Regions from separate parts of the Acidovorax sp. ACV01 genome, predicted to be linked through region 3. Evidence: predicted binding sites of a transcription regulator. Region 3 holds the regulator's gene; each other region holds the start of a gene.
The links. Region 3 encodes sigma-54, which starts transcription at its own class of promoters, with help from an activator protein. Its sites were predicted from a motif close to TGGCANGNAANCTGCTTT; they were not measured.

Region 1 (7,691 bases), on a different contig from region 3:
GCTACCCGCGCGGCAAGACGCTGGGCGGCTGCAGCAGCATCAACGGCATGATCTACATGCGCGGCCAGGCGCGCGACTACGACCAGTGGGCCGAGCTGACCGGCGACGCCAGCTGGCGCTGGGACAACGCCCTGCCCTACTTCCGCCGCCACGAGGACCACTGGCGCCTGGACCAGCCCGGCGGCGTGAATGAAAATTTCAAACGCCTGCACGGCAACAAGGCCACCGGCAGCACCGGCGAGTGGCGCGTGGAGAAGCAACGCCTGCGCTGGGATGTGCTGGACGCGTTTTCCCAGGCAGCGCAGCAGGCCGGCATACCCGCCACCGACGACTTCAACGGCGGCAGCAACGAGGGTGTGGGCTACTTCGAGGTCAACCAGAAGAGCGGCTGGCGCTGGAACACGGCCAAGGCCTTTTTGCGGCCCACCTGCTACGGCCGCCCCAACTTCGAGATGTGGACCAGCGCGCAGGCCGCCAAGCTCGTCGTCGAGACGCAGCCCGACGGCAGCAAGCGCTGCACCGGCGTGTTGGTGTGGGACGGCCAGGAGATGGTCACGGCCCGCGCAACGGGCGAGGTCATTCTGAGCGCGGGCGCGGTCAACTCACCGCAGCTGCTGCAGCTTTCGGGCATCGGCCCCGCCGCGCTGCTGCGCCAGCACGGCATTGACATGGTGCACGACCTGCCCGGCGTGGGCGCCAACCTGCAGGACCATCTGCAGATCCGCGCGGTGTTCAAGGTGGGCGGCGTGGCCACGCTCAACACCATGGCCAGCTCGCTCTGGGGCAAGGCCAAGATCGGGCTCGAATACGCGACCAAACGCAGCGGCCCCATGAGCATGGCGCCCTCGCAGCTGGGGGCCTTCACGCGCAGCAGCGCGGACCAGCCCTGGCCCAACATCGAGTACCACGTGCAGCCGCTGTCGCTTGACGCGTTTGGCGAGCCGCTGCACAGCTTTCCGGCCTTCACGGCCAGCGTGTGCAACCTCAACCCCACAAGCCGGGGCACGGTGAATATCAAGAACGCCGACTTCAAGGCCGCCCCCGCCATTGCGCCCAACTACCTGAGCACCGCCGAAGACCGCCAGGTGGCCGCCGACAGCCTGCGTGTCACGCGCCGCATCGTGGCCCAGCCCGCACTGGCCAAGTACCAGCCCGAGGAGTGGAAGCCCGGCGTGCAGTTTGAAAGCGACGAAGACCTGGCGCGCCTGGCCGGTGACATTGCCACCACGATCTTCCACCCCGTGGGCACGACGAAGATGGGGCGGGATGAAGACCCGATGGCGGTGTTGGACTCCCAACTGCGCGTGCGCGGCATTGCGGGCCTGCGGGTGGTGGATGCAGGGGCCATGCCCACCATCACCAGCGGCAACACCAATTCGCCCACCCTGATGCTGGCCGAGAAGGCTGCGGAATGGATCATCCAGGCGCGGCGCACGGCATAAGCGTGGGTACCATCGCGCCCATGTACTCCTCCACCTTCATCTTTGCCACCAAACAGTTCGACGACGCCTTCCACCGCCTGGACGAGGCGATTGCCACCGCAGCCCGCTCCATCGACGGCTACCTGGGCGAGGAATCGTGGGAGGACACGGGCAAGGGCCTCGTGTCCAACGTGTATTACTGGCAATCGCTCGAGGCCCTGCAGGCCCTGATGCAACACCCCGCCCACCTGAAGGCCAAGGCGGCGCAAGCGCAGTGGCTCAACGGCTACCAGGTCGTCATCTCGCAGGTGATGCGCACCTATGGCGACGACAAGCTGGTCGGGCTGCTGCCCACGGCGGGCCTGTTCGTGCAGGGCGCGGCAGCGCACTGATCCCGCCCAGCCCCAGTCATACCCCGGCCACACGGCCGCGGCGCGGTCAGCGGATTCCCCCCACATACCGAGGCACTTCGGGCGCTGGCTCGGGTGCGGGCGGCGCCGCCATGCGCTGGCGCACGGCCTGCGTGGCCACATCCAGCAAGGGACGGCGCGGCGCAGCGGGTGGGGCGGCATGGATGGCCAGGTCCAGGCGGTCGGCCCACTCGACCAGCTCTGGAACGTTGTCCTCCTGGGCACGCCGGCGTGCGAAACGCACGATCTCCAGCGCATATTCGGCGTTGGCCGCCATCCATTCGGTGTCGGTCACGCGCCCCGTCTTGCGGCGCAGCAGCACATGCAGGTGGGCGGCAATGGCGAGCTTGTCGGAATCGGGCATGGTCGGCTCCTTATGGCATTTCAGTCATCCATGGCGCTGACCGGCGCGGCCCAAGCGCGGGCAGCCGCGCAAGGGCCGCCCCGCCGCGCTGGCTGCGTCCCCCTGCCCGCATTGCGCAGCAATGCGAGAGCGGGGGGAAGGCCCGCAGGGCCTCAGGAGGGGTGGACTTCATTAACTCCCCAGGCGCTCACGGTGCTGTGCGATGTCAAGCCCGGTCTGCTCGCTCTGCTCATCCACCCGCAGGCCCACGGCGAAATTGGTGATCCACAGCAGCACGGCGGTCGCAACAAGGCTGTAGGCCATCACCGCCCCCACGCCAATGGCCTGGGTGAGCAGGCTGCCGGAGACACCCCCCACGGTGCGGCTGGCCAGCACGCCGGTGAGCAGCGAGCCCACGATGCCGCCGATGCCATGCACCCCAAACACATCGAGCGAATCGTCGGCGCGCAGCAGGCGCTTGAGCCCCGTGGCGCCCCAGTAGCATGCCAGCCCGGCCACCAGGCCAATCGCCACCGCCGAGCGCAGCGTGACAAACCCCGCCGCCGGCGTGATGGCCACCAGCCCCGCCACCAGGCCAGAGCACAGCCCCAGCAGGGATGGCCGCCCGCGCACCACCCATTCGCCCAACATCCACGACAAGGCCCCGGCCGCTGCGGCCAGGTGCGTCACCGCCATCGCCAGCCCGGCGCGCCCGTCGGCGGCCACGGCAGAGCCCGCGTTGAAGCCGAACCAGCCCACCCACAGCAGGCCCGCACCGGCCATGGTGAGCCCCAGGTTGTAGGGCTCGAACGGCTCACGCCCGTAGCCAGTGCGCCGCCCGAGGAACCACGCACACACCAGCCCGGCCACGCCCGCATTCACGTGCACCACCGAGCCCCCGGCAAAGTCCAGCGCGCCCATCTGGGCCAGCCAGCCCCCTGGCTCCCACACCCAATGCGCCACCGGGGCGTAGACCAGCAGGGTCCACAGGCCGATGAAGATCAGCATGGCGGAAAACCGCATGCGCTCGACAAACGCCCCTACCAGCAGCGCGGCGGTGATGATGGCAAACGTGAGCTGGAACATGGCGTACACCGACTCGGGGATGTGCGGTGCCACATGGCTCACCGCCAGCTTGCCGCCAGCGAGCTGAAAGTCCAGGCCCGCAAAGCCGATGCGCTCCCATCCCCCCAACCAAGGGCTGCCCGGGGTGAAGGCCAGCGAGTAGCCCGCCCCAAACCACAGCAGGCTGACCAGCGCCGCAATGGCGACCACACAGGCCATGGTGTTGAGCACGTTCTTCTTGCGCACCATGCCCGCGTAGAACAGGGCAATGCCCGGCAGCGTCATCAGCAGGACCAGCGCCGTGGAGGTCATCATCCACGCGGTATCTGCCGCGCTGATGGTGGTCTGCGCCACCAGCCCGGGGCGGGTCAGGGGCGGGGACGGCACTGCCGCCACCGCACCCGCTGCATCGAGCGCCGTCTGGGCCAATGCGCTGGCGCACAGGCCCAGACACAACGACACGACCACAAATAACCGGTGGTTGACTGCCCGCATGGCGGCTCCCTTTCGCAAATTGTTACAAGCGCAATTGCACGAGCCGTGCCAACCCAAACACCCTGTTTTCGCCCCCTGCGGCGCGTTCACCGCCCCACAACGGGGGCGGGAAACCCCCAATGCACCAGCGAAGTGCAGTCGTTACAGTTGCGGCACTCGAAAGCGCGCTTCGGTGTGCCAAGCGAGGGGCCCGAGGAGACATCCTTTCTACCAATAATCAAATTTCAAGCACCCAACGAGGTGCGGTTTTTTTCCAGGCGCTGGCGATCCCAGCGCCTTTTTCTTGCCTGTTCCACGCTGGCCTCCCTTTCGCCACTGCCTTGGGAGGTCCTGAATCCATAGCAGACAAGCTGCGAAAATCCTGCGATGGAATGGATTTTTATTACCCTGGCCTCGCTGCTGGCAGGTTTTGTGGATGCGATCGTGGGTGGGGGCGGGCTGGTGATGGTGCCGGCGCTGTTTGCGGCTTTTCCCGGGGCCCCCCCGGCCACGCTGCTGGGCACCAACAAGGCCGCCTCGGTGTGGGGCACGGCCATGGCCACCTGGCAGTACAGCCGTCGCGTGCAGGTCCGCTGGTCGGCCATGCTGCCTGCCGCCGCTGCGGGTTTTGCGGGTTCGTTTGCCGGCGCCTGGGCTGTCACGGTGATGTCGGCCGATTTCCTCCGCAAGCTGCTGCCCCTGGTGCTGCTGGGGGTGCTGGTCTACACACTGGCCAAGAAGGAGTTGGGGCGGCACCACACCCCACGTTTTGCGGGCGGCACCGAAGTGCTGGTGGCCAGCCTGATCGGCGTGCTCATCGGCTTTTATGACGGCTTCTTCGGCCCGGGCACCGGCAGCTTTTTTGTCTTCCTGTTCGTGCGGCTGCTGGGCTATGACTTCCTCAACGCCTCGGCCTCGGCCAAGCTGCTCAACTGCGCCACGAACGTCGCCGCCATTGCGCTGTTTGCCGCCAAGGGCCATGTGTGGTGGCACTTTGCGGTGACATTGGCCATCGCCAATGTGGTGGGCAGCCTGCTGGGCACGCACCTGGCGCTCAAGCACGGCACGGGTTTCGTGCGTGGCATCTTCATCGTGGTGGTGAGCACGCTGATCCTCAAGACGGGTTACGACGCGTTCCTGCGCTAGCGGAGGCCCGAAGGGGCTCGTGCCCCCGGATGGCATCATGCTTGCTAAGCTGGGCAGGCCTACCACCAGGGCGCCCCGAGGTCATCGGGGTTGCCCTGCATGGCCCGAATGCGAACGCCCGTCCTATAATTTCTGCGCATTTCCGTTTGATGACGAGGCCCATCGCTGTTGGCGATGCCTGCATTCACCCGCTCCGGCCTGCCTACCCGCATGCCGGATTTTTTGTACCTGAACCACCCCCACAGGAACCCTGCCATGAAGTTTTTCAAGTCTGCCGTTGTCACCGCCGTGGCGCTGTGCGCCGCCCTCGCCGTCCAGGCCCGCACGCTGGATGAAATCAAGAAAGACGGCAAGATCATCGTGGCCACCGAAGGCCAGTTCGCGCCGTTCAACTTCTTTGAAGGCACCAAGCTCACGGGTTTCGAGGTGGAAGTGGCCGAGCTGGTGGTCAAGAAGATGGGCCTGAAGCTCGAATGGAAGACCCTGGGGTTTGACGCGCTGCTGACCGGCCTGGGCCAAAGCCGCTGGGACGCCGTGATCGCATCGCACGGCGTGACCGAAGAGCGCTCCAAGGCTGTCACGTTTGCCAACCCCCACTACTGCTCGGGCGGCATCATCGTGGCGATGGACGCCAAGATCCGCAACGCCCAGGACCTCTCGGGCAAGGTGGTGGCCGTGCAGACCGGCACCAGCTACCTCGAGCAAGTGAAAAAGGTCAGCGGCGTGAAGGAAGTGAAGAACTTTCCGCAGGACACCGACGCCCAGCGCGCCCTGATCTCCAAGCGCGTGGACGCGTGGGTCAGCGACAAGTTCGTGGCCAAGGAAGCCGCCGCCAAGAACGCCAAGGCCGGTTTCAAGCTGGGCGACATGCTGTTCATCGAACGCATCGCCCCCGCAATGGCCAAGGGCAACACCGACCTGGCCGATGCCTGGAACAAGGCGTTTGCCGAAGTGCTGGCCGACGGCAGCTACGCCACGGTCTCCAAGAAGTACTTCAAAGAAGACGTGCGCTGCAACTGAGTTAAAAATACGTGATGGGGTGCGCAGGGCCTGGCCCTTGGCGCACCCTTTGCTGTTTCTAGCGGCGTCACCCTGGTCCTGCCGCTGGCCCGATTCCAACCAAGACCTTCCGGTCGTCTGATCCATGCTTCTCGCTCTTTGGCCACAAGGCTGGTCCCGACAGCAGCGCAGCAATGCCACGCTGGTCGCTGCACTGGTGGTGATGGTGCTGGCCCTCTCGTTGCTGGGCCAATTGCTGTCGTTCTTCCCCGACCCCATCGGCCCCAACGCCCAGGCGTTTTCCGAAGGCGCGCGCACCACGCTGTGGCTCACGCTGGTCAGCGGTGCCGTGGGCCTGGTGCTGGGCACGGCGGCGGCGCTCGCCCGCACGGCCCGCTGGACGCCCGTGCGCTGGGTTGCTGGCGTGTACATCTGGGCCATCCGCGGCACGCCGCTCTTGGTGCAGATCCTGTTTGTGTACTTTGCCCTTCCGGTGCTGGTGCCGGGGCTGAATTTGCCCGACTTTGCCGCGGCCGTGGTGGCCCTGGGGCTGAACGTGGGCGCCTACAACGCCGAAGCACTGCGCGCAGGCCTGCTGGCCGTGCCCCGCGGGCAGACCGAGGCGGCCAGGGCGCTGGGCCTGGGGAGGGTGCATGTATTTCTGGACGTAGTGTTTCCACAGGCGTTCAAGATTTCGCTGCCGCCGCTGGTGAGCAACTTTGTGGCGCTGCTCAAGGATTCATCGCTGGCCTATGCGATTGGCGTGGTGGAGCTGACCAACGTGGGCAACCGCATCCAGTCGGCCACTTTCCAGCCCATTGCCACGCTGACCACGGTGGCCGTCACCTACCTGCTGCTGACCACGCTGGTCACGCAGATCTCCAACGCTGTGGAATACCGCTTTGACGTGGAAGGGCGCAACCAATGACCGCGACCCACCAGCCCAAGCCCTACATCGTGGCCGAACGGGTGTGCAAGTCGTTTGGCGCGCACCAGGTGCTCAAGGATGTCTCCACCGTGTTCCACACCGGCGAGGTGACGGTCATCATCGGCGCGTCCGGTTCGGGCAAGAGCACGCTGCTGCGCGCCATCAACCGGCTGGAGCCCCACGACAGCGGGCGCATCACCATCGACGGCGTGGAGGTCTGCGACGACCTCGGCACGCTGCAGCGCCAGCGCTGCGAGGTTGGTATGGTGTTCCAGCAGTTCAACCTGTTCGGCCACATGAGCGTGCTGGACAACGTGACGCTGGCCCCCCGCCGCATTCGCCACACGCCGCGCGCCCAGGCTAACGAGGAAGCCATGCAACTGCTGGGCCGCGTGGGCATGCAGGACCACGCACACAAGTACCCCTGGCAACTGTCGGGCGGGCAGCAGCAGCGCGTGGCCATTGCGCGGGCGCTGGCCATGCAACCCAAAGTAATGTTGTTTGACGAGCCCACGTCGGCGCTCGACCCCGAGATGGTCAAGGAAGTGCTGGACGTGATGCGGGGCCTCGCGCGTGGTGGCATGACCATGATTGTGGTCACCCACGAAATGGGCTTTGCCCGCGAGGTGGCCGACCGGGTGATGTTCTTCGACCAGGGCCGCATCGCGCACGACGCGCCGCCGCAGGAGTTCTTCGGCAACCCGGCCAACGACCGCATCCGCGCCTTTCTGGGCCAGGTCAGCCACTGACCCGCGTCCGAGCCGCTCTGCAGCGCAGAGGCCGCCGGGCAACCGGCGGCCCTTTTTTCTTTTGGTTTTGGGGAATTCTTCCGATGCGTACTGAACGTTGGGGCCTGATGGCCCTGCTGGTTGTCACGGTGGTGTGGGGCACCACCTTCCCGGCGA
Region 2 (7,691 bases), on a different contig from region 3:
CTTGGGAATAACCCAACATGCACTCCTGAAGCGCCCACAGGCAAACAACATCACGGCCCTTACGCGCAAAGGGCTATGGCACCTGACGGGTCGAAGAACCTGCACTCAACCGTCGGTTGCCGCGAGGGCTGCCCACGTCGGACAGCTCAGTGCCCATAAACACGCAGGCCCACCAGCACCACCACCGCCAAGCCCAGCGCGAGCGTGGTGAACTGCCAGAAAACGACCGGATTGCGCTCCACGAGCGGTACAGCCCGCTTGTGCTGAAACTGCAGGCCGGGTGAGTGCAGGTCGTGCAGGAACTCTGACACGGCCTCTTGGCGCTTGAGCGGGTCTGGGTGCAGTGCTTTCTGCAGCACGCCATCCAGCCAGTCCGGTAGCTCGGGCCGATGGTGGCGCACGGGTACATACCTTAGCCCTTTCAGATCTGCCGGAGAGCGTATGCGTACGACCTGCAGGCCATAGGGGAGCTGTGCCGTCAGCATCTGGTAGGCCAAAACCGCGAGGGAAAACAGATCGGAACGGGCTGTGCCCACCTGGCCAATAAAGCACTCAGGGGCGGTGTACTGCAGGGTGCCTGCGATGGGAGGTGCTTCGTGGGCGCCGGGCGTTGCGGGTGCCAGCCCTGCCACCAGGGTGGACCCGAAATCGATGATGCGCACGGTGCCGGTGCGGTCGATCATCACGTTTTCAGGCCGCAAGTCCTGGTGCAACATTTCCTTGTTGTGAAATGCGTGCAGCCCTTTGGCGACCTGGCCAATGATGCTGCGCACGGCGTCGAGGTCTGGGTGGGGATGGTCCACCATCCACTGAGCCAACGTCTGGCCCTCCACAAACTCCATTGCCACATACACATGCTGGCGAGGTCGATCACTGACATGGGGCCTGAGCACATGGGTGCTGTGGATACGCCGGGCCACCCACTCTTCCAGCAGGAATTGATCAAGATAGCCCGGGTCATCACTCAGCGCCGTAGACGGCGTTTTGAGCACCACCTGCTGCCCTGTTCGCTCGTCCACGGCTAGATGCACGTGGCTGCGTGAACTGGCATGCAGTTCACGCACCACGCGGTAGCCCTCGAACAGCATGCGCGGTGACAGCGGTGGTGGCAGCGCCAGCCCCTCGCGCAGCACCTGCAGGTTATGGGGACTGGGCTCTGGCAACGCATCAATGCGCAGCAACTGCACCGTCATGTCGTCGTCAGCGCCCCGCGCCTGAGCGAGGGTGATCAGTGCTTCCGCAGCGCTGTCGAAGTCGTCGGCAAAACGGGACAACGCGTGGTGCACGTCCGAAGCATCGAAATACGCGTAGGCCCCATCTGTCGCCAGGACATAAAGGGCACCGACCTCAGCCACCATGCAGGCATAGTCGATCTCCACGTTGTCGCTGGCGCCGAGCGCGCGGCCCAGGAACGACTCCAAGGAGGAAAGATGGACACGGTGGTCCTTCGTTAGTTGCTCCAATGAGTGCGCATGCAGGCGATATATGCGTGCGTCACCGACATGCAATACGTGGACTTCGCGGCCTTTCAGAATCAACGCACTGAAGGTGCAGACGTAGCCGCGATCCTTGTCGAACCGCGCGTGGCTGCGCATGGTTTGCGCATGCAGCCATGCATTGGTGGCACCGAGCACGCGCTGCGCCGACCGGCGCACCGACCAGGCGTCGGTCGTGGCGTAGTAGTCGTCTAGAAAGCAGCGCACCGCGGCGGCGCTGGCCTCCTGGCTGACGGCGCTGGAGCCAATGCCGTCGGCGAGCGCAACGGCGATGCCTTTGGAGGTGCGCAGCGGCTCGGCCGGCAGCATAGCGCCGTGAAAGTCCTGGTTGACGCCGCCCTGCCCCGCCCGCGAGTGCTGGCCCAGCGTGACGCCGAGGGTGTTGCTCTTGCCGCTCATGGCACAGGTGTACACGCACGCAGGGCCGGACCGTTCCGGCCCTGCAGGGTCTTCAGGCCACGTTGCGCTTGGGCGCGGTCTTGTAGTGGGTGGAGTACAGCATGGCCCCCACGAACGTCAGGCCGCCCACCAGGTTGCCGATGACGGTGGGAATTTCATTCCAGACCAGGTAGTCCATGACCGTGAAGTTGCCACCCAGCAGCAGGCCCGAAGGGAACAGGAACATGTTGACGATGCTGTGCTCGAAGCCCATATAGAAGAACAGGGCGATGGGGATCCACATGCCGATGGCCTTGCCCGACACCGAGGTGGACATCATGGCCGCCACCACACCGGTGGACACCATCCAGTTGCACATCACGCCACGGACGAACAGGGTCAGCATGCCGGCAGCGCCGTGCGCGGAGTAACCCACAGTGCGGCCCTCGCCGATGTGACCGATCTTCACGCCGACGGCGTTGGGTGCCTCGCTGAATCCGAAGGTGAAGATGATGGCCATGAACACCGCCACCATGAAGGCACCTGCGAAGTTGCCGCAGAACACCAGCGTCCAGTTGCGGAAGACGCCACCCCAGGTGGCGCCAGGACGCTTGTCGAGCACGGCCAGCGGGGCCAGCGTGAACACCCCTGTCAGCAGGTCATAACCCAGCAGGTACAGCAGGATGAAGCAGCCCGGGAACAGCATTGCGCCCAGGAGCGCGTTGCCGGTGTTCACCGTGACGGTGACGGCGAAGGCGGCGCCCAGTGCCAGCATGGCACCGGCCATGAAGGAGCGGATCAGCGTGTCGCGGGTGGACATCAGGAGCTTGGATTCACCGGAATCGACCATCTTGGTCACGAACTCGGCGGGGGCGAGGTAGGCCATTGAAATTCCTTTGGAATGGGGAACGGACAGGCGCCTCGGGGTGATGCACCCCAGGGAAACGCGCCAGGAAGAAGACAAAGAAAAACGGCGTCCGCTGCCCCCCCCAGACAGCTGGGGGACGCAAGGGACGCCGTTATCCTTGGAAGCGCGATTCCTGTGCCTGCGGCGAGCCGCAGACAGATGGCAGGCAGGCCACCATCAGCCCGCCCTCCACCACCGTCCTTGCAAGTTCCGTACCCTCCATGGGGCAGCCCAGGTCGGGGAAACTCCCGCAAACCGTGCACGTTCCGGGGGCATGCTGTGGCGGTGGCCTCACATCAGTGCAGGCCGGGCACCAGCCTGGGTCAGGCGGGCTTGTCGCCTTTGCGGTCGGGGTGGGCGAATGCCAGGTCCGGCAGGGACAGCGTGGCCTCGGCCACATCGAGCAGGCGCCGGTTCTGGTCCATCGAGGTTTTTTGCAGCACGCGGAAGGCGACTTCCTCGTTCATGCCCAGGCGCGCCATCAGCACGCCCTTGGCACGCTCGATCACCTTGCGCTCGTTGAGCGTGCGGCGCGCTGCTTCGAGCTCGGCTTCCATGCTGGCCATGCGCGCCGACTGGGCCTGCAGCAGCTCCAGCAACGAGGCCGATTCGGCGCCCTGCACTGCCGCTGCAGGCGGTTCCACCGCCGTCGGTGCAATGGCGATATCGAAGAAGCGGTCCACCGCGTGCGTGCGCTGCGGCGGGTTGTCGCGCAGGCCGCGCAGCAGGCCCCTGGAGTCCTGCAGGTCCTGCTGGGCCTGCACGATGTGCGCCGCGCAGTCCTCGCGCAGGCGCTGCACCAGTTCGACCTGCAGCTGCCACAGCGCATTGATGCGCTCGGTGCATACATCGAACCAGGCGTCGCTGAGGTTGCTGTCCAGCGTGGCGCCTGGCCGCACCACGCACAGCGTGCGCCGCAGCCGCTCCAGCTGGACCATGCCGGGGGCCAGTTGCTGCTGCTCCCAGCGGGTGCGCAAGGCCGGGTCGGCAAAATCGGCAAAGGCGCGCAGGCTGCGCTCCTGGGCATCGATCAGGTGCAGCACGCGCTGCTGGTGGGCGTCGCTGCCCTGGCCCGAGGCAAAGAGCAAAGCGCCCATGGCCCGCTCCTGCCCCGCCTCTTCCTGCGCCTGCACCAGATGCACCAGGGCCACGAGCTGGCGCGAGACGCTGGGCAGCCCGGCCGCATCGGCCACGTGGAAGACCAGCTCGATCAGGCCGGCGATCAGGTGGCTGAACGCGGCAATCGAATCGTGGGCGGTCATCGCCTGCTTGTCGATCTGGCTGCGCAGCGCGGGCAGCGCGTCCAGGCCCAGCAGTGCCCAGGCCATCAGCGACAAGGCCTTGGCCGTGGCGCCCTGCGCGGGCTCCACATGCTGGGCGAACTCGGCGCGCAGCTTGGCCTCCAGCGCCACGACCTCCTGCACGGTGCGGCCGCGCAGGTCGGCAAAGCGCTGGGCCTTGGAGGCCAGGTAGACGCCCGATGCGCCGCGCTCGCGCTGCAGCCCCTCGATCAGCTGCCCGACCACGTCCACCAGCGCAGCCCGGCTGGCCAGGTGGCGCACCGCATCGATCTCGAGCTGGCGCGAGCGCAGCACGAGGCTGGAAACGGACAGGGGCGCGGCGGCCAGATCGGGCATGCGGAGACTCCGGGATTCAGGATACGCAGATGCTAACCCCGCCGGACGCCGCCCAGGGCATTCAGGCGACGGCCACGCTGATGCGCCCGCCCTCGGCGCGCACGCCGTGCGCCTGCACCGAATGCTCGGGCGCCTCCAGGCATTCGCCGGTGCGCAGGTCGAAATGGTTCTTGTACAGCGGCGAGGCGACCACGACGCGCTCGCCCAGGTTGCCGATGAGCCCGCGCGAGAGCACGCTGGCGCCCGACTTGGGGTCCACGTTGTCGATGGCGAAGAACTGGTCGCTGCCGGTACGGAACACCGCCACATGGCGGTCGGCCACCAGGGCGCAGACGCCGGTGCTGGGCAGGATGTCGTCGACCGCGCAGATGTCGGTCCAGGCAAGGGAGTCGGTGCTGCTGTTCATGGGAAGTGCGCTCATGGTGTTCTCGTCCTTCTTCTTCAAGCGGCCTGGCGGATGGGGATGACCTTGGCAGGGGTCTGGCCACGTTCCTCTGCGCGTGCGGGGCGGATCTGGCCGCGTTCCTCGACGAAGAGCACGTTCTCGTCGGCCTTGTCGCTGTTCACGAACGAGCGGAAGCGCTTGCGCGTCTCGGGGTCGGTGATGGCGGTCTTCCACTCGCACTGGTAGGTGGCCACCACGTGCTGCATCTGCGATTCGAGCTCGGCGCACAGGCCCAGGCTGTCCTTTTGCAAGACATCCTTGAGGTAGTCGAGGCCACCCTCCAGGTTCTCGCGCCAGGTACTGGTGCGCTGCAGCCGGTCGGCCGTGCGCACGTAGAACATCAGCACCCGGTCGATCATGCGCACCAGGTCTTCCTTCGTGAGGTCGGAGGCGAACAGCTCGGCGTGGCGCGGCTTCATGCCGCCGTTGCCGCAGATGTAGAGGTTCCAGCCCTTCTCGGTGGCGATGATGCCGATGTCCTTGCCCTGCGCCTCGGCGCATTCGCGCGTGCAGCCCGAGACGCCGAACTTGATCTTGTGCGGGGCGCGCAGGCCCTTGTAGCGGTTCTCCAGTTCCACGGCCAGGCCCACGCTGTCACCCACGCCATAGCGGCACCAGGTCGATCCCACGCAGCTCTTGACCGTGCGCAGCGACTTGCCGTAGGCATGGCCGGACTCGAAACCGGCGGTGATCAGCTCCTCCCAGATCAAAGGCAGTTGCTCCAGGCGCGCACCGAACATGTCCACCCGCGCACCGCCGGTGACCTTGGTGTACAGGCCGTACTTCTTGGCCACCTGGCCCACGGCGATCAGGCCGTCGGGCGTGACCTCGCCACCGGGCATGCGCGGCACCACCGAATACGTGCCGTCCTTCTGGATATTGCCCAGGTAGTAGTCGTTGCTGTCCTGCAGCCCGGCCAGTTCCTTCTTGAGCACGAACTCGTTCCAGCACGAGGCGAACACGCTGGCTGCCACGGGCTTGCAGATGTCGCAGCCCATGCCCTTGCCATGCTGGGCCAGCAGATCGCCAAAGCTCTTGATGTTGCCCACGCGCACCAGGTGGTAGATCTCCTGGCGCGAGTACGCGAAGTGCTCGCAGATGTGGTTGTTCACGGCCATGCCGCGGCGCGCCATCTCGGCCTTCATGACCTGGGTCACCAGGGGCACGCAGCCGCCGCAGGTGGCACCGGCCTTGGTGCAGGCCTTCATCTCGGCGATGGTGCAGGCGCCGTTGCCCACGGCCTCGCAGATGCCGACCTTGGTGACGTTGTTGCACGAGCAGATCTGCGCCGTGTCGGGCAGGGCATCCACGCCGAGGCCGGGCCTGGCCTTGCCGTCGCTGGACGGGAAGATCAGGAACTCGGGGTCCTCGGGCAGCGCGATGCCGTTGAGCGCCATCTGCAGCAGCGTGCCGTACTCGGTGGCGTCGCCGATCAGCACGGCGCCCAGCAGCTGCTTGCCGTCTTCGCTGATGACGATCTTCTTGTAGACCTGGCGGCGCTCGTCCACGTACTGGCAGGTGCGGCTGTGCGGCGTTTTCGCATGCGCGTCGCCGATGCTGGCCACGTCCACGCCCATGAGCTTGAGCTTGGTGCTCATGTCGGCACCGACGAAGGCCGCGTCGGTCTCGCCCGCGATGTGGCGGGCCGCCACGCGCGCCATGTCGTAGCCGGGGGCCACGAGGCCGAAGGTCTGCTCGTTCCACGAGGCGCATTCGCCGATGGCGTAGACATCGTGGTCGCTGGTGCGGCAGGCACTGTCGATGGCCACGCCACCGCGCGGGCCGATGGCCAGCAGGCTCTGGCGCGCCAGTTCGTCGCGCGGGCGGATGCCGGCGGAGAACACGATCATGTCGGTTTCCAGGTAGGTGCCGTCGGCAAACACCATGCGGTGGCGCGCACGCGCGCCATCGGTGATCTCCTGCGTGTTGCGGCCGGTATGTACCTGCACGCCCAGCTCCTCGATCTTGGCGCGCAGCACGCGGCCGCCGCCCTCGTCCACCTGTACGGCCATGAGCCGGGGGGCGAACTCGACCACGTGGGTTTCCAGACCCATGTCGCTCAAGGCCTTGGCGCATTCCAGGCCCAGCAGGCCGCCGCCCACGACCACGCCGGTCTTGGACTTGGCGCCCGAGGCCTGCATGGCCTCCAGGTCTTCGATGGTGCGGTAGACGAAGCAGTGCTCGCGGTCGCGCCCAGGAACCTGGGGCACGAAGGGGTTGGAGCCGGTGGCCAGCACCAGCTTGTCATAGCTCAGCACCTCGCCATCGGCCGTGGTCACGGTGCGGGTGCGGCGGTCCACCGATGCGGCGCGCGCCGCCAGGCGCAGCGTGAAGCCGGTGCGCTCGAAAAAGCCGGGCTCGACCAGGCAAAGCTCGTCGGCCGAAGTACCGCTGAAGAAGGCCGACAGGTGCACCCGGTCGTAGGCGGGGCGCGGCTCCTCGCACAGCACGGTGACTTCGACGCCGGTCATGCCGGTCTCGGCCAGGCTTTCGAGGAACTTGTGGCCGACCATGCCGTGGCCAATGAGAACGATTTTCATGCTTGCTCATCCTGCAAGAACCCGGGGAACCGCATCAAGGGGTGCAGGATGTGCCGTGCCTTGCGGCACAACGCACCCTCCGCGGAACCACGGGCGTGGGTTGGAACTACCAAGCGGCCGGCTGCATAAGCCGCGGCTCGCTCGGGTGTTCCGCCATCATTAGCGGAGGGGTTGTTGTCAGTCCGCAGGCAGCTTCACCGACGGGTGTCCATCCAACTGCAATATCCATGCCGGGGTGCGATTGGCGGCCTGAGAACCCGGGCAGTGTGGGCTTTCGAGAGGTCGTGC
Region 3 (7,691 bases):
CGCTGCGTTCGAATCCCCCAAAGTGGCCGCGCATGGCGATTTCGCCTGCACCGCCGCCATGCAGCTGGCCAAGCCGCTCAAGCTCAACCCGCGTGCGCTGGGCGAACAGCTCAAGGCGGCGCTGGAGGCCACGCCGGCCTTCGCCCGCTGGGTCAATGCCATCGAGATCGCCGGCCCGGGCTTTCTGAACATCCGCCTCAAGCCCGCCGCCAAGCAGGAAGTAGTGCGCGAGGTGCTGTCCGCTGGCGAGCGCTTTGGCTACCAAAAGGACAACGGCCAGCGCGTGCTGGTCGAGTTCGTCTCGGCCAATCCCACCGGGCCCCTGCACGTGGGCCACGGCCGCCAGGCGGCCCTGGGCGACGCGATCTGCAACCTGTTCAGCACCCAGGGCTGGAACGTGCACCGCGAGTTCTACTACAACGACGCGGGCGTGCAGATCCAGACGCTCACTACTAGCACCCAGCTGCGCGCCAAGGGCTTCAAGCCCGGTGACGAATGCTGGCCCACCGACCCGGAGAACCCGGCGTCCAAGGCGTTCTACAACGGCGAGTACATCCAGGAGATCGCCAACGACTTCCTCGCGAAGAAGACCGTCAAGGCCGACGACCGCGAGTTCACCGCCAGCGGCGATGTGGAAGACCTCGAATCCATCCGCCAGTTCGCCGTGGCCTACCTGCGCAATGAGCAGGACAAGGACCTGCAGGCCTTCAACCTCAAGTTCGACGAGTACTACCTGGAATCGAGCCTGTACACCAGCGGCCGCGTGGATGCCACGGTGAACAAGCTCGTCGCCAACGGCAAGACCTACGAGCAGGACGGCGCGCTGTGGCTGAAAAGCACGGACTACGGCGACGACAAGGACCGGGTCATGCGTAAGACGGATGGCACGTACACCTACTTCGTGCCCGACGTGGCCTATCACATCGCCAAGTGGGAGCGCGGCTTCACCAAGGTCGTCAACATCCAGGGCACCGACCACCACGGCACCATCGCCCGCGTGCGCGCCGGGCTGCAGGCGGCCGACGTGGGCATTCCGCAGGGCTACCCCGACTACGTGCTGCACACCATGGTGCGCGTGGTCAAGGGCGGCGAAGAGGTCAAGATCAGCAAGCGCGCGGGCAGCTACGTCACGCTGCGCGACCTGATCGAATGGACCAGCAAGGACGCGGTCCGCTTCTTCCTCTTGAGCCGCAAGCCCGACACCGAGTACACCTTCGACGTGGACCTGGCCGTCGCGCAGAACAACGACAACCCGGTGTACTACGTGCAGTACGCCCACGCGCGTATCTGCTCGGTGCTGTTGCGCGAACGGGGCTTCACTGAGGAAATCGTCACTGCCCAGGCAAGCTTGCTGGCCATCTCCGAGGAGCAGGTGCGTGTGGAGCTGTTGGGTAAGGTGACTTCCGAACTGTATGCGGCGGACTTGTCTTGCCTTGACAGCGCACCCGCCCAGGCGCTGATGCTGCAACTGGCCAAGTACCCCGAGATGCTCACGGCCGCCGCCGACGGGGAGGCCCCGCACGACGTCACCTTCTACCTGCGCGACCTGGCCGCCAGCTACCACAGCTACTACGATGCCGAGCGCATCCTGGTCGACGACGAAGCCTTGAAGAAGGCCCGCCTGGCGCTGGTCGCGGCCACCGCACAGGTATTGCACAATGGCCTGGCCGTGCTGGGCGTGTCGGCTCCAGCCAGAATGTAAGCAGTCACTATGAAGAAACAACAGACGGGCGGGACCATCATCGGCTTCATCGTGGGGGTCATCGTGGGCCTGGGCGCCGCATTGGCGGTGGCCGTGTATGTGGCCAAGGTACCGGTGCCCTTTCTCAACAAGGGCAACGGCCGGGGCGTGGACATGGACGCTGCCGAATCCCAGAAGAACAAGAACTGGGACCCGAACTCGCCGCTGTATGGCAAAAACCCGGCGCGCGCGCCCGCGCCGCCTGCGGCCACCGTCGCATCGGCCCCTGCCGCGGCAGCGCCGCCACCAGATGTCCGTGCCGCGGCGTCCGCACCCAAACCTGCTGCCAGCAAGCCCGAGGCCAAGGCCGAAACCAAGCCGGGCGCGGACCCACTGGGGGATCTGGCGGTGGCCAAGGCGGCCGCCAAGGGCAATCTGGACCCATTTGACTACTTTGTGCAGGCCGGGGCATTCCGCACCCAAGTCGATGCCGACGCCCAGCGCGCCAAGCTGGCCATGCTGGGCTGGGAGGCCCGCGTGAGCGAACGCGAACAGAATGGCCGGGCCGTTTTTCGTGTACGTGTGGGCCCGTTCACCAAGCGCGACGATGCCGAGCAGCTCAAGGAGAAGCTCGATGGCGCCGGGGTGGAGTCGGCGCTGGTGCGCGTGCAGCGCTAGCTGCTCTGAACTTTTTGCGGGGGCATGGCTCACATCCCCCAGACCTGTAACAGGAGAGTCTTTGTCATGAAACGCCGTGAGTTTTCTTTGTCCGCCGCTTCGGCGGTTGCCGCTTCCGCCCTGACGCTGCCAGTGGCCACCCCCGCGCTGGCGCAGGCCCGCCAGTTCAAGGAGGGCAAGGACTTCCGGCGGCTGGACAAGCCCGTGGCGCCCGATGCGCCTGCGGGCAAGGTCGATGTGATCGAGTTCTTCTGGTACAGCTGTCCCCATTGCAACGCCTTTGAGCCCACGCTCGATGCCTGGGTGAAGGCCGCTCCCAAGGACCTTTCCATCCGCCGCATGCCCGTGGCTTTCAACGCGAGCTTCGTGCCGCAGCAAAAGCTCTACTACGCCCTGGAAGGCATGGGCAAGCTCGAAGCCCTTCATGCCAAAGTGTTCCGTGCCATCCATGTGGAAAAGCAGAAGCTGGCCAAGGACGATGAAATTTTTGCCTGGGTGGCCCAGCAGGGTGTGGATGCCGCCAAGTTCAAGGAAATCTACGGCTCGTTCACTGTGTCCAACCAGGTTCGCCGTGCGTCGCAACTGCAGGATGCCTACGGCGTAGAGGGCGTGCCGTCGATGGGCGTGGCTGGCAAGTTCTACACCGATGGCACCATGGCCGGCAACATGCAAAACGTGCTGCAGGTGGTGGAACATCTGGCGGCGGTGGCCCGCAAAGGCTGACGGTTTTCTGCCGACCGCCCCGTCCTCTTGGTTAAAGCCCGCACCTGCGGGCTTTTTTCATGGAGGAATGCGACGGGGTGGCTACAATGATTGCAAGATTCGTGCCCTATGAACCATCGCCTCCTTCCGATCCTCCTGCTCGCGGCCCTGGCCTGCACCCTGGGTGTGGCCCATGCCGAAAAGGCCGACCGCGCCAAGCCCATGAACATCGAGGCGGACGCTTTGCGCCACGATGAACTCAAGCAGACCAGCGTTTTCTCTGGCCGCGTGGTCATGACCAAGGGCTCCATCGTGCTGCGCGGTGCGCGGCTGGATGTGCGCCAAGACGCCGACGGCTACCAGTACGGCGTGGTCACGGCCGAACCCGGCAAGCGCGCCTTCTTCCGGCAAAAACGCGACACCCTGGCTGGCGCGCCCGACGAGTTCATCGAAGGCGAGAGCGAGGTCATCGAGTACGACGGCAAGGCCGACAACGTGCGCTTCATCACCCGTGCCGAGCTGCGCCGCTACCGGGGCGCCGTGCTCAGCGACGAAATCACGGGTGCCGTGATCGTCTACAACAATCTGACCGACGTGTTCTCGGTGGACGGCAAGCGCACCACCACCAACGCCGCAGGCGATGCCCCCGCACCGGGCAGCCGAGTGCGCGCCGTGCTGGCACCCAAAGACCCACCCCCTGCAGCGGTGGCTCCCGAGGCGTCTCCCCCGGCCTCGGCACCGGCACTGCGCCCCAGCAACAGCCTTGGCGGCGGCGCCAAGTGAGTGGGCCTGTCGTGAGTACCGGACCTGACGCCCAGGCGGGCAGCCGCTTGGGGCCTGATTCCCAGATGGGTAGCCGCCTGGAGGTGCAGCACCTGGCAAAGTCCTATGGCAGCCGCAAGGTGGTCAAGGATGTGTCGCTGGTGGTGCAAAAGGGCGAGGTCGTGGGGCTGCTGGGCCCCAACGGCGCGGGCAAGACCACCTCGTTTTACATGATCGTAGGGCTGGTGCGCAGTGACGAGGGCGATATCCGCATCGACGGCCATTCGGTGGCCCACATGCCCATCCACCGGCGTTCGCGCCTGGGCCTGTCATACCTGCCTCAGGAAGCCTCGATCTTTCGCAAACTCACGGTCGAAGAGAACGTACGCGCCGTGCTGGAATTGCAGCGTGGCGAGGACGGCCAGCCACTCGCGCGCGAAGCCATCGAAGACCGCCTCACGGCCCTGCTACAAGAATTGCGCGTGGACCACCTGCGGGCCTCGCCCGCCATGGCGCTGTCCGGCGGCGAGCGCCGCCGCGTCGAGATCGCCCGGGCCCTGGCCACACAACCGCGCTTCATCCTGCTGGACGAGCCCTTTGCGGGCATCGACCCCATCGCCGTGATCGAGATCCAGCGCATCATCGGCTTCCTGAAGGCGCGCGGCATCGGTGTGCTCATCACCGACCACAACGTGCGGGAAACGCTGGGCATCTGCGACCACGCCTTCATCATCAGCGATGGCCGAGTGCTGGCCCAGGGCACGCCGTCCGAGATCGTGGACAACGCCGAAGTGCGCCGGGTGTACCTGGGCGAACATTTCCGCATGTGATGAAGCCTGGACTCTCGCTGCGCGTCTCGCAGCATCTTGCACTGACCCCCCAGCTTCAGCAGTCCATTCGGCTGCTGCAGTTGTCCACGCTCGAACTCTCGCAGGAAGTCGAGCAGATGCTCGACGAAAACCCGTTCCTCGAACGCAATGCCGACGAAGCTCCGCGCGAGGAGTTTGGCCTCGAAGCCGCCGACACGCCCGCGCAGCCCGATGAGTACAGCGCCGATGATGCTATTTTTTCAGGAGCTACCAGCGCAAGCAATACAAGCGCTGAGGGCCAAAATGATGCTGAAACGCCGAGTGCGGGTGCCGACGAACCCGACTGGAGCGGTGACGGCACGGTAGAGATGGCGCCCAACGACGCCGAGTGGGGCGGCGATGCGCCTGCCCGCAACCGCAACGACTCCGAAGGCGACGAGGCCGATGCAACCGAACTGGCCCGCTCGCACGAATCGCTGACCGCCTTTTTGCACCGCCAGGCGCTGGCGCTGCGCTTGTCTGAGATCGACCGCGCCGCGCTGCGCTTTCTCATCGAATCGCTCAACGACGACGGCTACCTCGAAGAACCGCTTGAAGAGCTGGCCATCGGCCTGGCCGGCCCCGACGACCTGGAGCAGATCGAGGAACTGGTGCACCGCTTCACCGTCGCCCAGCGCCTGCTACAGAGCCTGGAGCCCGTCGGCGTGGGCGCGCGCGGCCTGGCCGAATGCCTGACCTTGCAGCTCAAGGCCCTGGCTGCGGACGAAGACAGTGAGATCGACCCCGACACCGTGCAGACCGCACTGCGCGTGTGCCAGCAGCCGCTGGAGATGCTGGCCCGCCGCGACATCCGCCGCCTGACGCAGCTGTGTGGCGACGGCGAGGAACGCACCCGCGCCGCCATGGCCCTCATTGCCCGGCTGGAGCCGCGCCCCGGCCGCCGTTTTGCCGATGTAGAGCGCAACATCATCGTGCCCGACGTCATCGTGCGCAAAGCCGGACGCGCCAACGGCCGTGACGGCCAGCACAACTTCATCGTCGCGCTCAACCCCGACGTGATGCCCCGCCTGCGCGTGCACGACATCTATGCCGGTGCCCTGCGCGGCCACAAGGGCGGCGAGGGCCACCAGGGCATGCAGCAGCGCCTGCAGGAGGCGCGCTGGTTCATCAAGAACATCCAGCAGCGCTTTGACACCATCCTGCGCGTCTCGCGCGCCATCGTGGAGCGCCAAAAAAGCTTCTTCACCCACGGCGAGCTGGCCATGCGCCCACTGGTGCTGCGCGACATTGCCGACGAACTGGGCCTGCACGAATCCACCATCAGCCGCGTGACCACCGCCAAATACATGGCCACGCCGATTGGCACGTATGAGCTGAAGTACTTCTTTGGCTCGGGCCTGGGCACCGAGACCGGCGGCAACGCATCCAGCACCGCCGTGCGCGCGCTCATCAAGCAGTTTGTGGCCGCAGAAAGCCCCGCCAAGCCGCTGTCCGACAGCCAGATCGCCGAGATGCTCAAGGAGCAGGGCATCGAATGCGCACGCCGCACCGTAGCCAAGTACCGCGAGGCGCTCAAGATAGCGCCGGCCAACCTGCGCAAGGCGCTGTAGGTCCACTCGCAGAGGGGCACGCAGGGGTGTGCGCCCGGTTGTGTGTTTCCGTTCAATTGTCTTTTTACTACCCGCCGCCCCGCCATGGCCCGCATCGTCTTCGACCTTCCCCCGCACTTCGGATTCACCACCGAAATGCAGATCTACATCAGCCACGTCAACCAGGGCGGGCACCTGGACAACGCGCAGCTGCTGAGCCTCGTGTCCGAAGCGCGTGTGCGCTTCTTCCAGTCGCTGGGCTACCCCGAGGCCGATGTGGGTGGCCTGTCCATCGTGGTCGGCGACATCGTGGCGCAGTACAAGTCCGAGGGCTTCCACGGCGAGACCATGCGCGTGGATATGGCGCCTGCCGATTTCAACCGCTATGGGTTTGACCTGGTCTTTTGCATGACCGAGAAGACCTCGGGCCGCGAGGTGGCGCGCGGCAAGATCGGCATCGTTTTCATCGGCAAGGCCGACCGCAAGGTGGCGCCGATCCCGGACTCCATCCGCCAGTTGCTGCTGGCCCGTGCGGGCACGCCGGATTCACACGCACTTTCCGAGCGCGTATCCTCACCAACGTCATGAATCAACTCCAACTTTTTCTCCCTTGCGCCGCCGGTGTGGAGGGCTTTCTGGCCGACGAGGTGCATGGCATCACCGGCCTCACGGGGCAAGACCTGCTGGTCGGCCGTGGCGGCGTGCTGCTGCGCGCGTCCTGGCGCGAGGCGCTGCTGCTCAACCTGCACAGCCGCCTGGCCCAGCGCGTGCTGGTGCAGCTGGCGCACCGCCCCTACCGTTCTGAAAACGACCTGTATGCCGCCGCCAGCGACGTGGCCTGGGAAATCTGGTTCACCACGCGCCAGACCTTCAAGGTCGAGGTGACCGCCCAGCACAGCCCGCTGCAGAGCCTCAACTTCGCGGGCCTCAAGGTCAAGGACGCCGTGGCCGACCGCTTTCGCGCCAAAAGCGGCGTGCGCCCCGATGTGAACACCCAGTGGCCCGACGTGCGCATCCACCTGCACCTGACCACGGAAGAGGCCACCATCTACATCGACACCTCTGGCGAGCCGCTGTTCAAGCGTGGCTGGCGCGAGGACAAGGGCGACGCCCCGCTGAAGGAGACCCTGGCCGCCGCCATGATCGCTGCCAGCGGCTGGGACCCGCACGGTGACAACCCCCAACCGCTGTATGACCCCTGCTGCGGCAGTGGCACCATCGCCATCGAGGCCGCACAGATCGCCTGCCGCATCCCGGCGGGCATGCTGCGCCGCTTTGCGTTCGAGAAACTGCTGCCGTTCCAGGCCCATGTCTGGACTGCTATTAAAAATGAAGCTGAAGGCGCAATACAGAAAAGCGCTGTGCCCATATTTGGCAGTGATGTGGCCCACCGCATGGTCGATTTTGCCCAGCGCAATGCCGAACGTGCGGGCGTGGCCGACGCCGTGCAACTGCGCGGTGGCGACGCCC
Region 4 (7,691 bases), on a different contig from region 3:
TTTGAGCGCCTGCGCAAGGTGCCGCCCAGCGATGCCCTGATGGACAACCTGTACCACCTGGCGCAGGACTTTGAACGCAAGCGCAACTTTGCCAAGGCCAAATCGGTTTACAAACACATCCTGCAGCACAACAAGGGGTACAAGAATGCACACGCGCGGTACAAGCGCGTGCGAGCTCATCTGCAAAAGGAAACAGGTGCACCCTCCAGCACGCCCGCATCGATCCCCCCGACCGCCACCCCACACCTGCCAGGTGATGCGGCGACCGGCATACCCATGCTGGGGCGCTATCAGATAGACAAGGAAATCGGCAAGGGCGCGATGGGTGTCGTCTATTTGGGAAAAGACCCAAAGATTGGACGTGTGGTTGCCATCAAGACCCTGGCGCTCGGGGAAGAATTTGAGGGCGACGCGCTGATCGATGCGAGAGCCCGCTTCTTCCGCGAGGCAGAGACAGCAGGGCGCCTCCAGCATCCCTGTATCGTGACGATCTTCGATGCTGGCGAAGAACATGACCTGGCCTACATCGCCATGGAGTTCCTCAAGGGCGCGGATCTGGCACAGGCATGCCGGGCCGGGCAGCTCCTGCCGGTGGCCACGGTGATTTCCATCGCCGCGCGCGTTGCCGAGGCACTGGACTACGCCCACGCGCACAACGTGGTGCACCGCGACATCAAGCCTGCCAACATCATGTTCGACAGTGCAACAGACGCTGTGAAAGTGACGGATTTTGGGATCGCGCGCATCACGGACTCCAGCAAGACACGCACCGGATTGGTTCTGGGGACCCCCAGCTTCATGTCACCAGAGCAACTCGCGGGCAAGAAGGTGGATGGCCGATCAGACCTGTACTCACTGGGCGTCACTTTGTTCCAGTTGCTCACCGGACACTTGCCATTGCGAGGCGAGTCGATGACCGAGCTCATGCACAAGATTGCCAGCGTGGACGCGCCCGACATTCGCCAGCTTCGTCCCGATCTCTCCCCCGCCGTGGCGAGTGTGGTAGCCCTGGCACTCAAGAAACGCCCCGAGGCCCGGTACCAGACCGGCCGCCAATTCGCCTCCGACCTGCGGCAGGCGGGCTTGACAGCCGGACAGGCGGGATCGCCGGAGCCGGGAGCAGTCGTCTATGATGCGGTCCGCGATGCAACAGGGCATGAAATGGCGGACTTTGAGAAAACCGTGATGGAGCCACCCGCTGGGCGGGGTGCAGCATCTCCGCCGATTTCAGGCACCTGATGACGCTCGCCCCAACATCCATGACCTATGAATTTTTCGCGCGAACCGACAAAGGCCGCGTGCGCACCAACAACGAAGATGCGGTGGCAGTCGACCGGGATGCGCAGGTCGCCATCCTCGCCGATGGCATGGGCGGGTACAACGCCGGTGAAGTGGCAAGCGGCATGGCCACCACATTCATCCGCACCGAGATGGCCCGCTGGCTGGGGCAGACCGGTACCACACCCCAATCCACTGACGTGCGCCGAGCTCTGGAGATCTGCGTCGAAAACGCCAATCACGCCATTCTGGGAGCCTCGCTGTCCAATCCACAATATGCGGGAATGGGCACCACCCTGGTGGTCGGGGTCTTCCACGGCAGCCGCCTCATCCTGGGACATATCGGCGACTCTCGCTGCTATCGACTGAGAGATGGGACCCTGCAGCAGATCACACGTGACCACTCCTGGCTGCAGGAACAGGTTGACGCAGGCCTGCTCACCGCCCAACAAGCCGCGCTTTCGTCCAACCGCAACCTCGTCACCCGTGCGCTGGGCGTAGAGCCCAATGTCATGATGGAAGTCAATGAATTTCAGGTGGCCCCGAATGACTTGTTTCTGATGTGTTCAGACGGCCTCACAGACATGGTCGCGGACGCAGACCTGGCGGAATTGGTGCGCGCACCGCTGCCATTGGAGGAAAAAGCCACATTGCTCATCGACACCGCCAATGCGAACGGTGGTCGTGATAACGTCAGCGTACTGCTGGTGCAAGCGGCTGCGGGAGGCAAGAAGCGCGGCCTTATGTCCCGATTGCTAGGGGCTGCGTAAGTGGCTCCGACTACAACAATTACTCATCACATCAGGAGTGGATCATGCCCAGAATGATCGTTTCAATCGACGGGGTTGTCATCAAGGAAGTGCAACTGACCAAAGAGCGCACTACGCTTGGCCGCCGCCCCTACAACGACATCGTGATCGATAACCTCGCCGTGAGCGGCGAGCATGCCGTGATCCATATGGCAGGCCAGGATGTGGAGATTGAGGACCTGGGAAGCACCAACGGGACCTACGTCAACGCCAAGGCGGTCAAGCGGCAGGAGCTGCGCAATGGAGATACCGTCGAAGTCGGCAAGTACAAGATCCGCTTCCTTCACGAGGCGGAGGGTCAGAACTTCGAGAAGACCATGATCTTCAAGCCGGGCATGGTGCCTCCTTTGGGCACGGCATCCCGCCCCAGCCCGTTGGGTGCAGGTTCTGCCGCCCCCGTGATTTCTGCAGTGATCCGTGTAGTGTCTGGCGCCGCTGCAGGGCGGGAAGTGTCGCTGCAAAAGGTGGTGACGACCATTGGCAAGCCCGGCGTGGCCGTTGCCTCCATCACCAAGCGGCACCAGGGCTTTGTGCTGGCCCATGTCGAGGGCCCCGATATGCCGCTGCTCAATGGCGCATCTATCGGTGCATCGCCCGTGCCTCTCAAAAACGGTGACCGCCTGGAACTGGCCGGCACGGAAATGCAGTTCGAACAGAGCTGACAGCCGCGACCGGGCCGCGGCCCAACCAGGCAATTCATCCGTCTCCATTGCCGCCGGAACCTATGCGACAGCGACTCTTGCATCTGTTCCGGCGCCACGCCAGGCGCACAGCGGTCACCTTGATTCCGCTGGCGTTTGCGTTGTTGCACATTTCTGGCGTTCTCCATCTCCAGGTCCTGGAGCGGCTCGAAAACATCATCTATGACACCCGGCTGCGTGCGACCATGCCGCGCACGCTGGACGAGCGCATTGTCATCATCGACATTGACGAAAAGAGCCTGGACAGGGTGGGACACTGGCCTTGGGGACGGGACAAGCTCGCCGCCTTCACGCGAGAGCTGTTTGAACGTCAGCAAGCCTCCGTGGTGGGATTTGACGTCCTTTTCGCGGAAACGGATGGAAGCTCCGGCCTCGCAAGCCTGGAGCGCTTGGCACAGGGGGCTTTACGGGCCCAACCGGGATTCAAGGAACAGCTAGCACGCCTGACTCCCACACTCGACTATGACGCGCGCTTTGCCCGCGCTCTCCAAGGCCGACCAGCAGTTCTGGGCTACTACTTCACCAGTGACCGGGACGGAAGAACGAAAGGTGTTTTGCCCGCGCCCGCGTTGCCCACTGAAAGACTCCGTGGCCTGCCATTGCGAGCAACCTCCTGGGGAGGATACGGCAGCAATATTGCGGAACTGGCACAGTCCGTGCCCGCTGCGGGCTTCTTCAACTCAGTGACCGATGACGATGGTGTCGTCAGATCCCTTCCCTTGCTCGCGGAGTACCAAGGGATTTACTATGAATCCTTGGCTCTGGCGATGTTTCGCACCTTGCTCGATTTGCCCGAGATTTACCCCAGCTTTGTCAGCACCACACCTCTAGGCACCCACGACACATTGCACAGCATCGTGCTGCGCCAGGACGGCCGTGAGCTTGCCCTGCCTGTGGACAACAAGCTAGCGACACTGATCCCTTTCCGCGGCGCTGGCGATGTCAATGGCGGCTCATTTCGCTACATTTCCGCGTCGGATGTTCTGGACGGCAAGCTACCACCCCACAGTCTTCAGGGCCTATTGGTGCTGGTGGGCTCGACCACCCCCGGTCTGCTCGACCTGCGCGTGACTCCTGTCGGCCGGACCTACCCCGGCGTGGAAACCCATGCCAATATGCTGTCCGCCTTTCTCGATGGGAAAAGCATCGTGCGACCAGACTATGCCGTGGGCTTTGACGCCGCCCAGCTGCTCTGCGCGGGTGTCCTGCTGGCCCTGGCCCTGCCCGCGCTTTCCGCCACTTCGGCGGTACTGCTCAGTCTGGGAGTTGTTACAGCGCTTGCAGGGATGAACCTGTGGCTCTACCTCACTCAGGGCTTGGCGATGCCCCTGGCCACGGTGATCGTGATGGCAGTGCTCGCATTCGCGCTCAACATGGTCTATGGCTACTTTGTAGAAAGTCGATCCAAGCGGGAGTTGGCCGCGCTGTTCGGTACCTACGTGCCCCCAGAGCTCGTGGACGAGATGGTCAAGCAACCTGAAAACTACAGCATGCAGGCTGCGAACCGCGAACTGACCGTGATGTTCTGCGACATGCGGGGCTTCACTGCCATGTCAGAGCAGATGGAGCCCTTGCAATTGCAAGCCCTTCTCAACGATGTGTTCAGCCAGTTGACCCACATCATCCGAGGCCACCGGGGCACCATCGACAAGTACATGGGGGACTGCGTGATGGCGTTCTGGGGCGCGCCAGTTCCGACAGAAGAACACGCGCAACTCGCCGTGCAGGCTGCGCTTGACATGGAACGGGCGGTAGAGCAAATCAACCGCTCACACCAGGAGCGCAAGCTGCCGGAGATTGGTATCGGCATAGGACTCAACACCGGCATCATGTGTGTGGGCGACATGGGCTCGGACATTCGGCGCAGTTACACCGTGATTGGTGATGCCGTGAACCTCGGCTCGCGCCTGGAAGGCTTGTCTAAGCACTACGGCGTGCGCACCGTGGTGAGTGAAACCACCCAGGCTCAGGCGCCGCAGTTCACTTGGCAGGAGCTGGACCGTGTGCGCGTCAAAGGCAAGGCACAGGCGGTGGCCATCTATTCGCCGCTGGCAGAACTGAACGTCATCGCGCCGCAAAAAGCCGAAGAAATATCCATCTGGCAACACTTCTTGGGAGCCTATCGTGCCCAGGACTGGGCACAATGCGGCAAACTGCTGATGAACTTGAAGCAAACCGCCGCCCCCTCTGCCCTCTACGATCTGTATGCCACCCGCGTGCAAGCCCTGCAGGGGCAGGCCTCCGACCCCGAATGGGACGGCGCCACCAATTTCGACACCAAATAGATAGGTTGGCCCATGAAGGTTCGCGTGCTGGGTTGCTCCGGAGCCATCGCCAAAGATTGCCGAACCACGTCCTTCCTCATCGATGACAACATTTTGGTCGATGCGGGCACGGGGGTCGGCGACCTGACACTGGACGAAATGCGCAAAATCGACCATGTGTTTCTTACACATTCGCACCTGGACCATATTGCCGCGTTGCCGCTGATGCTGGATGCCGTTTCATCGTTGCGCAATGCCCCCTTGAAAATCTATGCCTTACAGCCGACGATTGCGGCACTGCAAACTCATGTGTTCAATGGAACGATCTGGCCAGATTTCAGCGCGATCCCGACTGCCGAGCAGCCGCTTCTTCAATACACCCATGTTTCGGTGAGCCAGCAGATAACCATCGGGACTCGCCTCTTGGAAGTTTTACCCGCAGTACATACGGTGCCAGCAGTGGGATATGGGATCCGCGGAGACGCTGGATGGTGGGCATTCAGCGGCGATACAGCAAAAAACCCTGCCTTTTGGGCATGGGTCAACGCGATGCCGGTGTCTCAGTTGGTTGTCGAAACCGCATTTAGCAACCGCGAAAGCGGACTAGCAGCAAAGAGCCTGCACCTATCTCCCAATAGTCTCGCCCGGGAGCTCAAGCAGCTCCGCGCGGACCGATCCTTTCCTATCTACATCACGCATACCAAGCCATCAGAGACAGCGCTCATCATGGATGAAATTCGACAGTTTGATGCAGAGCCGTCGCTTGATGTGTGCAGGGCACACGACATACGATGGTTGGAAGCTGGACAAGTTTTTGAACTGTAACAAATCATCCATCGTGACAATGATGGCAGAACAAAAATGTCACAAAAAGTGACTTCTGCAGCCTCAGGGTTCGTTATCCAGAGCTTACGCCAGAGAGATGGCAGGACTTCTAAAGAAGGTGGCACGTAAAGTGCTTTTAGATCATCAACCTGGAGAGCTGTTCGACAGGTGTTCACATGCAAACTGCCCCAAGGAGAATTTTTATGAAGCGTTCCCTGCAAAAAGGTTTTACCCTGATCGAATTGATGATCGTGGTAGCTATTATTGGTATTTTGGCAGCTGTGGCCTTGCCTGCTTACCAAGACTACACTGTGCGAGCGAAGGTGTCGGAAGGGATTATTGCTGGGTCCAGTGCTAAGAGTGTATTGAGCGAAGCATTCCAGTCCGATGGCATCACCGGTTTGTCGTCTGCAGCAACAGCCATTAACGCAACCCTCACTAATCAAAAGTCCTCTAAATATGTTCTTAACTATTGCGTTGGTGCTGCCGTAACAACGCCCACTGCGGCCCTCTGCCCAGCAACAGGTGCGATTGCTAACTGGATTATTTCGGTGGCTATTGCAGCCAATGCTAATAACGGTATCCCCGCGGGTCTGAACGGGATGACCATTGTGTTGGCACCCAATGTTCAGAACAACATTCCAGTGGCCACCTCGCAAGGTGCCATTGACTGGGCTTGTTCTAGTTTGACCAACCAAGCAGCGACGGCTCGCGGTTTAGTTAACCGACCATTGGGCACCTTGACGGCAAAGTATGCCCCTGCAGAATGCCGTTAATTCTTGAAATTCACGGGCTTTAAACCCTGATACTTGAAAGGCGCGAAAGCGCCTTTTTTTATTGGTTTGTACTTTTATATGAAGCTTCAGAATCGCTGGTATTTCGCTGTCCGTTGGGCGCTGCGCCACGCTTTTGTCAGCCTGGCAGTAGGGTTGATTTCTGCTGTGCTGGTATTTCAATGGTGGTATCCCATGCCTTATCGCCAAATGCTAGGGGTAGGTAATATATTTATCTTAGTATTAATCGTTGATATTGTATGCGGCCCATTGATGACCTTGGTGTTGGCAAGCCCCAGCAAGTCAAAAAGGGAAATGGTACTTGATCTTTCTTTAATTGGGATAATCCAAGCAATTGCATTGATATACGGCATACATGCAGTTTGGATTGGACGCCCTGCAGTGTTGGCTTTCGAAAATGATCGACTGATTGTCATTTCTGCCAACGAAATTGAGCATTCAGATTTGATGCAAGCACCAGAGGGGCTACGTGTACTACCCTTCAGTGGAGTCTTAAAAGTAACAAGCCGCAAGCCCAAGGACAATGCGGAATTTCTTCGTAGCATTGATCTTTCACTCGCAGGCCTTTCGCCTGCGATGCGCCCCGCTCGGTGGGAACCAATCGAAAATCAACACCACCAGATGCGGACCAAGGCTAAACCGCTGGCTGAACTTATTGCACGACGCTCAAATAAATCTGCCGAGCTGAATATAGCTGCGAGCCATGCCGGCTACAAAGTGGAGGCCTTGACTTATCTTCCACTCACTAGCAGTAAGACAAGGGAGTGGGTGGCGCTGCTCAATCCGTCAATGGACATGGTCGGTTATGCGCCTGTGGATGGTTTCGATGAATAAATTTAGTCTTACAACCATAACTTTGATACCGCTTATTTTTTAAAACACCATAGTCCCTGATTTACCACCACGCTTTTCTATCACCCGTACATCATGGATCGACATAGCCCGGTCCACCGCCTTACACATATCGTAGATAGTGAGTAACGCAATCTGTACCGCAGTAAGCGCCTCCATTTCTACCCC

Region 1: the regulator sigma-54 is predicted to act here: its motif matches at 3,768-3,785, upstream of IB243_RS08880 (ammonium transporter).
Region 2: the regulator sigma-54 is predicted to act here: its motif matches at 2,982-2,999, upstream of IB243_RS16215 (formate/nitrite transporter family protein).
Region 4: the regulator sigma-54 is predicted to act here: its motif matches at 5,997-6,014, upstream of IB243_RS11760 (pilin).

What each region holds. Positions count from the first base shown of each region.
Region 1 covers NZ_JACUZT010000003.1:32,872-40,562, forward strand. The annotation lists gene IB243_RS08865 (GMC family oxidoreductase) at 1-1,442, shown strand, start outside; gene IB243_RS08870 (antibiotic biosynthesis monooxygenase) at 1,463-1,813, shown strand; gene IB243_RS08875 (hypothetical protein) at 1,860-2,195, opposite strand; gene IB243_RS08880 (ammonium transporter) at 2,367-3,734, opposite strand; gene IB243_RS08885 (TSUP family transporter) at 4,101-4,859, shown strand; gene IB243_RS08890 (ABC transporter substrate-binding protein) at 5,115-5,879, shown strand; gene IB243_RS08895 (amino acid ABC transporter permease) at 6,004-6,786, shown strand; gene IB243_RS08900 (amino acid ABC transporter ATP-binding protein) at 6,783-7,535, shown strand; gene IB243_RS08905 (DMT family transporter) at 7,619-7,691, shown strand, end outside.
Region 2 covers NZ_JACUZT010000005.1:242,203-249,893, reverse strand. The annotation lists gene IB243_RS16220 (bifunctional protein-serine/threonine kinase/phosphatase) at 147-1,895, opposite strand; gene IB243_RS16215 (formate/nitrite transporter family protein) at 1,948-2,760, opposite strand; gene IB243_RS16210 (nitrate regulatory protein) at 3,105-4,418, opposite strand; gene nirD (nitrite reductase small subunit NirD) at 4,480-4,839, opposite strand; gene nirB (nitrite reductase large subunit NirB) at 4,860-7,403, opposite strand.
Region 3 covers NZ_JACUZT010000008.1:261,461-269,151, reverse strand. The annotation lists gene argS (arginine--tRNA ligase) at 1-1,702, shown strand, start outside; gene IB243_RS22180 (SPOR domain-containing protein) at 1,712-2,359, shown strand; gene IB243_RS22175 (thiol:disulfide interchange protein DsbA/DsbL) at 2,426-3,082, shown strand; gene lptA (lipopolysaccharide transport periplasmic protein LptA) at 3,191-3,844, shown strand; gene lptB (LPS export ABC transporter ATP-binding protein) at 3,910-4,653, shown strand; gene IB243_RS22160 (RNA polymerase factor sigma-54) at 4,653-6,242, shown strand; gene IB243_RS22155 (thioesterase family protein) at 6,327-6,809, shown strand; gene IB243_RS22150 (class I SAM-dependent RNA methyltransferase) at 6,806-7,691, shown strand, end outside.
Region 4 covers NZ_JACUZT010000003.1:676,837-684,527, reverse strand. The annotation lists gene IB243_RS11785 (CHASE2 domain-containing serine/threonine-protein kinase) at 1-1,239, shown strand, start outside; gene IB243_RS11780 (Stp1/IreP family PP2C-type Ser/Thr phosphatase) at 1,239-2,048, shown strand; gene IB243_RS11775 (FHA domain-containing protein) at 2,093-2,749, shown strand; gene IB243_RS11770 (CHASE2 domain-containing protein) at 2,812-5,073, shown strand; gene IB243_RS11765 (3',5'-cyclic-nucleotide phosphodiesterase) at 5,086-5,877, shown strand; gene IB243_RS11760 (pilin) at 6,081-6,653, shown strand; gene IB243_RS11755 (fimb protein) at 6,687-7,505, shown strand; gene moaC (cyclic pyranopterin monophosphate synthase MoaC) at 7,545-7,691, opposite strand, start outside.